Regions from separate parts of the Acidaminococcus sp. HCP3S3_G9_1 genome, predicted to be linked through region 1. Evidence: a T-box and tRNA genes for the amino acid it is inferred to sense, from the RefSeq annotation. Region 1 holds a T-box; the other holds one or more tRNA genes.
What was found. The T-box of region 1 lies ahead of pheS (phenylalanine--tRNA ligase subunit alpha). A T-box ahead of a tRNA ligase gene usually reads a tRNA of that ligase, here a tRNA-Phe.
Positions count from the first base shown of each region.

Region 2: it has a tRNA-Phe gene. The T-box ahead of pheS (phenylalanine--tRNA ligase subunit alpha) is inferred to sense a tRNA for this amino acid. The anticodon was not compared.

Region 1 is NZ_JBQKCH010000016.1:17,581-21,683, reverse strand. Features, by position in the region: gene pheT (phenylalanine--tRNA ligase subunit beta) at 1-1,292, opposite strand, end outside; gene pheS (phenylalanine--tRNA ligase subunit alpha) at 1,310-2,332, opposite strand; T-box leader at 2,369-2,563, opposite strand; gene ACTQY1_RS09560 (hypothetical protein) at 2,656-3,672, shown strand; gene ACTQY1_RS09555 (ABC transporter ATP-binding protein) at 3,749-4,103, opposite strand, start outside.
Region 2 is NZ_JBQKCH010000005.1:66,523-70,625, reverse strand. Features, by position in the region: gene nusA (transcription termination factor NusA) at 1-718, opposite strand, end outside; gene rimP (ribosome maturation factor RimP) at 749-1,210, opposite strand; gene ACTQY1_RS04905 (phosphatase PAP2 family protein) at 1,577-2,089, opposite strand; tRNA gene ACTQY1_RS04900 (tRNA-Cys) at 2,150-2,223, opposite strand; tRNA gene ACTQY1_RS04895 (tRNA-Gly) at 2,233-2,307, opposite strand; tRNA gene ACTQY1_RS04890 (tRNA-Phe) at 2,317-2,392, opposite strand; tRNA gene ACTQY1_RS04885 (tRNA-Asp) at 2,395-2,471, opposite strand; gene ACTQY1_RS04880 (hypothetical protein) at 2,556-3,239, opposite strand; gene thyX (FAD-dependent thymidylate synthase) at 3,246-3,953, opposite strand; gene ACTQY1_RS04870 (Mini-ribonuclease 3) at 3,953-4,103, opposite strand, start outside.

The DNA.
Region 1 (4,103 bases):
GTAATTTCTTCCGTGCCGATCCGCCGGCGCAGGGCTTCCGGCAGGGCCTTGATCTTCACCGGTTCCTGGGGTACCGGGTAGTCTTCCACCACACCGGCTACGGCCTTGCAGGCCCCCATTTCTTCCAGCAGGTGCACAGCCCGGTTCAGGGCATCGTGGTCCCGGATGGTATCCACCCCCCGTTCGAACCGCTGGGAAGCTTCACTGCGCAGGCCCAGGTCCTTGGAGGTGTGCCGGATGCTGGGGCCGTAGAAGGTGGCGGATTCCAGCATCACGTTCACGGTCTTGCCGGTGACTTCCGTAGCCAGGCCGCCCATGACACCGGCCAGACCAATGGCTTTTTCCGGGTCGGCGATGACGATCATGTTGGGATTCAGGTCCCGTTTCTGGCCGTCCAGGGTCACCAGGGTCTCCCCTTCCTGGGCCCGGCGGACGATCCAGGTATGGTCCGCCACCGTGTCATAGTCGTAGGCATGCATGGGCTGGCCCAGTTCCATCATCACATAGTTGGTCACGTCCACCACGTTGTTGATGGGACGGATGTTCACAGCCCGGAGCAATTTCTGCATCCATTCAGGAGATTCCGTCACCTGGATGTCCTTCACCATCCGCATGGCGAACCGGGTGCACAGGTCTTTGCACTGGATTTCCACCTTGGCACAGTCGGCTGCGCTGCCGGCCGCTTCGTCCCGGGTGGCCAGTTTGGGCAGACGCAGGCTCTGTCCCAGCACCGCGGCAGTTTCCCGGGCCAGGCCCAGCATGTTGAAGCAGTCGCTGCGGTTGGCGGTCAGGTCGATATCCAGCACCACATCATCCAGCCCCAGCAGTTCCTTCACGTCCACCCCGATGGGAGTGTTTTCCGGCAGGATGAAGATCCCGTCCCGCTGTTCCGGCAGCAGCAGTTTGGCATCGATGCCCAGTTCCCCGGCGCTGCACAGCATGCCGTTGGAATCCAGGCCCCGCATCTTGGCGGCCTTCAGGGTCATGCCGCCGGGCAGATGGGAGCCCACCACGGCCACCGGTACCATATCCCCCTGATGCACGTTCTGGGCCCCGGTGAGGATCTGGACCAGTTCCCCCTGCCCCAGGTCCATCTGGCAGATCCACAGATGGTCAGAATTGGGATGCCGTTCGATCTGGGCCACCTTCCCGGTGATGACCCCTTCCAGGCCTTCGCCCAGATGGATCACCTGTTCCACTTCCAGGCCCACCCGGGTCAGTTTGTCCGCCAGCACTTCCGGCGTTACGGGAATATCCACATATTGTTTCAACCAATTAATAGAAGCTAACATTGTCCTTTGCCTCCCACTCAGAATTGACGGATGAACCGCAGGTCATTTTCGAAGAACAGACGGAGATCGTCGATGCCGTACCGCAGCATGGCAATCCGTTCCACGCCCATCCCGAAGGCAAAGCCCTTCATTTTGTCCGGATCGTAGCCGCTCATCCGCAGCACGTTGGGATGCACCATCCCGGCCCCCAGGATTTCCAGCCAGCCGGAGTTCTTGCACACCCGGCAGCCCTTGCCCCCGCACATGACGCAGCTGATATCCACTTCGCAGGAGGGTTCCGTAAAGGGGAAGAAGCTGGGCCGCAGCCGGATCTTTACGCTGTCCCCGAACATTTCCTTGCAGAACAGTTCCAGGGTCCCTTTCAGGTCCGCCAGGGAAATGTCCTTGTCCACCACCAGCCCTTCCACCTGATGGAACATGGGGGAATGAGTGGCGTCATAGTCGTTCCGGTACACGGTGCCCGGGCAGATCATCCGGATGGGGCTGTTGGGTTCCCGGCTCTGCATGGTGCGGGCCTGTACCCCGGAAGTCTGGGTCCGGAGCAGGATATCGTCAGTGATGTAGAAGGTGTCCTGCATGTCCCGGGCCGGATGGTCCTTGGGCAGGTTCAGGGCTTCAAAGTTGAAGTAGTCCGTTTCGATTTCCGGTCCTTCCACCACTTCGAATCCCATGCGCATGAAGACTTTCTTGATGTCCCGGAGGGTCTGGGTCACCGGATGGAGATGACCCAGGGCCGGTTTCCGTCCCGGCAGGGTAAAGTCCAGGGTTTCACTGGCCAGTTTTTCTTCCATCTGATGGGCTTCCAGCAGCTTCATCTGTTCGTTGATCCGCTGTTCCACCTTGGCCCGGACTTCGTTGACCATTTTGCCGATTTTCGGCCGTTCTTCCGCTGCCACGTCTCCCAGGCTCCGGAGAATGGAGGTCAGGGCCCCCTTCTTGCCCAGGTACTGGACCCGGATGTTCTTCAGATCTTCCACACTTTTGACTTCGCTCAGATCCTTCTGGATCTTCTCCCGCAGTTCCTGCAGTTTGTCACTCATGTTCACGCCTCCTAAAAAAATAGAACCTCCGTCCCCACAAGGGGCGAAGGTTCGCGGTACCACCCTATTTTTTCACTCATCTGGCCGATAACGCTGCCGGCGCCGGGCCTACTCCGTTCAGTCCGGTTGCTCCCAGGTGAACTTCCCCATTTCTTTCCGTGCGGGGCTCCCACCTGCTCCCCACTCTCTGTGACCTCCGGAAATGCGTACTCTCCTGTTCATGGCAAGGTATGGAATTGAATGGAACCATTATAGCACAGTTGAAGGAAGGGGGCAAGGGCTGTATAATAGTAGATACATTGCCACGAATCGGAGGAAAAATCATGGAACAACTGGAATCCATTGTAAAATCCATCCGGGAGAACCTGACCGGGAACTCCCAGAAAGACATCAAATACCTGCAGGGGTGCATGGAACTGTACCGGGACCACCCTCTCCACCGGGAAATCGCCCGGTTCTGCAGCCAGCTGCTGTACAAGCTGATGCCGGAGGAAAGCCGCCAGCATTTTGCAGACATGTTCAGCCAGGCTTTCGACAAATTCCGGGCTCATCTGGAAGAAGCCCGGAAGCTGACCGCTGCCCGGGATTTTGACAAGGCCCGGGAGCTGCTGGCCCCCCATATCCAGGAAGCGGAACATTCCGCCCTGTTCCAGCCGGATTCGGAAGTGGAATTCCGGTCCTTTGCAGAGCCCATGGAAATGGTGCTGTTCCAGCAGTTTTACCAGCCGAAAAAGAACGTCCAGCAGGCCCCCTTCCCCTTCCACCTGCTGTATCTGGTCCAGGGGGAACTGGAACTGGCCCAGGGGAACCTGAAAAACGCCCGGAAGGCCCTGGAAAAAGGGCTCCGGTGGGATCCGGCCAGCGCCCCGGTGCGGGCGGCCTATCTGGCGGTGCTGAAGGATGAGGCCGACTGGGAAAGCTTCGGCCGGGTGAACCGGGAAGCGTTCCGTGAGGCCTTCCGTCCTGCTGACCTGGCCCGGTGCTACCGGAACCAGGGAGCCCTGCTGCTCCATAAGGAAGACTGGCAGGGAGCCCGGTACGCCTATCTCATGAGCCTGAACTTCCAGGATTCGGAAGAAGCCAAAAAACAGCTCCAGACCCTGGCGGAAAACCAGAAGCTGGACGGGAAACCGGCCACCCGGGAAGAACTGGCCGCCTTCGCCCAGAAGGAAGCCATCCCCCTGGGCCCCAATCCGGAAGTCCTCCGGCTGGCCGCCGGAGGAGCCCAGGCCTGTCACAAAGCCGGCCGGGAAAAAGAAGCGGAATACTACCTGGGCCTGATCCGGCCCTTCCTGACGGAAAAGGATATGGAAGAGCTGAAGAAAAAGTTGGGATATTAAAAAAAGGTGCCTCCGGGCACCTTTTTTTGTCAATGGTCACTGGATCGTCCAGAGACCAGTGACCATTGACAGCCCGTTACCCCATCCTGATGATCCTCTGCCCTTCCATCATCCGGGAGAACCGGTGGGAGATGCTGAGGACGCTGCGGCCCTGGGCGGCCCTTTCCAGGGCTTTCAGTACCTTTTCTTCCGTCTGGCTGTCCAGGTTGGCAGTGATTTCGTCCAAGAGCAGCAGCCGGGGTTCTTTGGCAACGGCCCGGGCAATGTTCAGCAGCTGGAGTTCTCCCTGGGAGAACAGCCCGTCCGCCATGGGGGTGTCCTTCCCCTGGGGCAGCCGGTCCACCGCCTCCTGCAGGCCCACCAGTTCCAGGGCCCGGTCCGTCTGGTCCGCAGTCACCGATCCATCTCCCAGGGTCACCTGGTCCCCTACG
Region 2 (4,103 bases), on a different contig from region 1:
TGCTGTGGACGGCGATCTTGCTGCGCATCCCCGGTTCCCGGGCCACACTGTCGATGACCACGGTGCCATCCTGGATTTCGGACACTTCCAGTTCGAACAGCCGCTTCAGGAGGCCGGGATGGGTCCGGGACAGGATGATCTGGGGACCCTTGGTGGTCTTCTTCACTTCCACCACATAGCATTTCAGCCGCTGATGGTAGTCGTAGGTTTCATGAGGGATCTGTTCGTTGGGCAGCAGCAGGCCTTCCGCCGTGCCCAGGTCGATGAACACATTGTGGCCTTCGATCCGCTGGACGGTACCGGTGACAATGTCGTTTTCCCGGTCAGAATACCGTTCGTACACCATCCCCCGTTCCGCTTCCCGGATCCGCTGGACGATCACCTGCTTGGCGTTCTGGGCGGCGATCCGGCCGAAGTTCTTGGGGGTCACTTCCGTTTCCAGGATATCCCCGGCCTGGTAGTGGGGATTCAGCTTCTGGGCGTCTTCCAGGCTGATTTCCGTAGTGGGATCCGTGACTTCCTCCACAATGTTCTTCCGGGCATAGACATGGATCTCCCCGGTTTCTTTATGCATGGAAACCCGTACATTCTGGGCAGAACCGTAGTTTTTCTTGTAAGCGGTAATCAGGGCTTCCTCCACTGCACTGTACAGTACGTCGGGAGAAATGCTTTTCTCCTTGGCCAGGAGCGCAATGGCTTTCACGAAATCCGCATTCACTTCAAAATTCCTCCTTAACAGTTGTATCCTTTAAAAATCGATATGGGGCCGGACCGAAGCGATCAGCTTCCGGTCGATGGCCAGTTCTTTCTTTTTGGCGTCTTCCAGCACCAGCTTTTCGGCGTCGTGGCTTTTCAGCACCGCCGTCAGCTGCTTCTTCCCTTCATAAGGAGCAAAGAAGGCCAGGTCCACTTTCTTGCCATAGTGGGCTTCCAGGTCCTTGTCCTTTTTCAGGGGCCGGTCGATCCCCGGAGAAGAGACTTCCAGGTAGTACTTCTCCTTGATGAAGTCCTCCTCGTCCAGCTTCTTGGCCAGAGCATTGCTGACCGCCGAGCAGTCATCGATGTCGATGCCGCCCTCTTTGTCGATGAAGACCCGCAGGAACCAGTCCCGTTCCCGCACGTACTCCACATCCACCAGTTCCAGACCGGCCGCCTCCACAATAGGAGAGACCAGTTCCGTAACCCGTTCGGTGATTTTCTTTTTGTCCATTCAGGCACCTCTGCTTTTTTCTTCCTAGTAAACGAAAGAGCGGGTATCAAATACCCACTCTCTAAGGTCTGCCTCAGTTTTCTTATTTATTATAGCACCCCACGGGGAAAATGGCAACAAGCCCGATGAAACCGGGTATGTGTCAACGGTCGGCGGCCCTCCGGGCAACCCCCTTCCCTGCACACAAGAAGGCCCCAGATGCGCGAAAACACCCCACCTTTCGACCTTTTCCCTGGGCGTCAGAGTGGGTCAGATGCGCGAAAGGCGGAATTTGGAAGTTGGGCATAGTACAAAGTGGTACATGCCCGGCTTCCAAATTCCGCCTGACAAAGCAGATGGCCCGCTATGGCGCCCAGGGGTTATGCGTCAGCCCCACAAAGCCAATCCAGCTATAACCCCCACCACCATCCCCGCCCCCACATCAGTGGGATAGTGCACTCCGGCCAACACCCGCACCAGGGCACTGATAAGGCTCACCAGGAGGAAAGCTGCCCCCACCGGCGGGTGAAAGTACAGATACGTCATGGCGATGATGGTGGAGGAAAACACATGGCGGCTGGGGAAGGATTCCCCCTGTTTGTTCCGAGGGATCAGGGGGGTAATGGGCCAGGCCTCATAGGGCCGGGGCCGGTTGATCCTGCTGCGGACCAGGGTAAGGAGCAGGAAAGAAATGGCCGGGATCCAGAAGGCCTTCCGGAGGCCGGGGCTGGCCATTCCCCCCTGGGTATAGAGCTGCCACAGGAGCAGAGGATAGGCGATGTACATCAGCACCACCAGAGCCCCGTTCAGAAGAAAAAGCCCCCGGACAGCCCAGGGCCGGCCCCGGAAAGGCCGGGTCAGCCGGGCATAGGTACGGTCATAATGGCGTTCGAAGTGCATGGGGATTCCTTTCTGTAAAAAAGGAGCTGTTGCGCATGCAACAGCTCCTTTTACTTCATTTGGAGGCGACGCCCAGAATCGAACTGGGGATAAAGGTTTTGCAGACCTCTGCCTTACCGCTTGGCTACGTCGCCATAAAAAATTGGAGCGGAAAACGAGATTCGAACTCGCGACCCCCACCTTGGCAAGGTGATGCTCTACCACTGAGCTACTTCCGCTTGAAGAAATGGTGCCTCAGCGCAGAATCGAACTGCGGACACAAGGATTTTCAGTCCTTTGCTCTACCAACTGAGCTACCGAGGCATTGGCGACCCAGGACGGACTCGAACCGACGATCTCCGCCGTGACAGGGCGGCATTCTAACCAACTGAACTACTGGGCCGTTGCGGCGTCTTCTTCAAGCGCCGACTTGTATAGTATACGAGAGAAGGAGAAAAAAGTCAAGGACTTTTTTCTCCTTCTCCGGTCAAATGGTATGATCTGCCTGGTCCACCTTTTTCAGGGTTTCTTCCAGGTGTTCTTTCAGTTTGCCTTCCAGCTCCTTGAGATTTTTGCTGTCGAAATCCATGGAGGCGTGGAATACGGAGTTGATCTTCACTTCCCCGAAGAACTGGTCCCGCAGCCGGTTGTACATGATGATCAGCTGGTCCATCCGGTCGAAGTTGGAATAGTCGATCATGATGATGGACCCGTTGATGTGCTCGATGGCGTTGGCGGGTTTGATGTACAGTTCAAAGGGGCCGATCTTTTTCGGCAGATGGTTCCCGTAGTCCCAGGTCAGGATCCCGTGTTCCGCCACCTGCTCTCCCAGGTTCACGCTGGTGGGTTCTTCCATGCTGTGGAGGATCCCGGGCAGGTAGGCCTGGACGTTTTTGGCGAACACATCCTTGTCCTTGTAGATGAACCGGATGTCCCGGTAGGAATTCATCCCCATGGTGTGGACCACGATATAGTCGAAGGTCTCGGAAGTGTAGATGATATCCAGCTTGGCCCGGAGTTCCGGAGCTTCATACCGGCAGATGGTGAGCACCTGGCCGTCGATGGTGTCCACCAGTTTCTTGGTGAACTTTCCCACCTGGTCCGGCAGCCCTTTGATGAAATCCCACTGACGGGTCTCCTGCTGGATCTCTTCAATCGGTTTGTACCCCATGGCCGGTTACGCCTTCTTTTCAGCAGCTTTGGCGGCGTCCTGGGCCAGGAGTTTTTCCAGCCGGCCGCAGCTCATTTTCCCTTCGTGGCAGATCCGGTCGCTGTCGCAGGTGGGGCCGGCCTTCTCAAAGAGGATGGGAGCCACTTCCTTCACCTGCCGGAGCATTTCCCAGGCCAGGGCCCGGATCTCCCACTGGGCCCTGGCGCAGCACCGGAGCTGGAAGAAATGGAGCAGGCTCCGGGCGTTCATGGTGACCACGATCTTGGTTTCCGCCGCGTTGGGCAGGATGTACCGGGCATCTTCCGCAGGCACCCCTGCCTCCGTCCATTTGTTGTACAGCTCCTGGATCCGGCTGCACAGGTCCTCAAATTCCTTCTTGCATTCCGGCCGGGCTGCCAGGGTAGGCGGCAGGATGGTCTCGAAATCGTGTTCCTTCACATACCGCTGGCTCTGCTGGCTGTAGGAAGCGATCCGGTGGCGCACCAGCTGATGGGTCAGCACCCGGGACACCCCTTCGATGGCAAAGGTGAAGCTTACATGCTCAAAGGTGGAGGTGTGCCCCATCTGGCCCAGCCGGCGCACCAGGCTGGCCACTTCCTGGTCGGTCATCTTGGTTTCCAGTTCCGCTGCCCCGATGGGAGAATAGCAGAGCCGGGCGCTCATGGCCACGGTCCGGTCCGGTTCGGGGGTATAGCGGAGCAGTTTTACATGCATCATTTCTTTTTCTGTTTCCTTTCGTCCTCCATGGCCTGACGGATCAGCTCAAAGGACCGGTCCATCAGTTCCTGGAGCCGGTCCTTCCGGTCCGTCAGGTACAGGTAGCCCATCAGGGCCTCGAAAGCCGTGCCCTGGCGGTATTCCCGG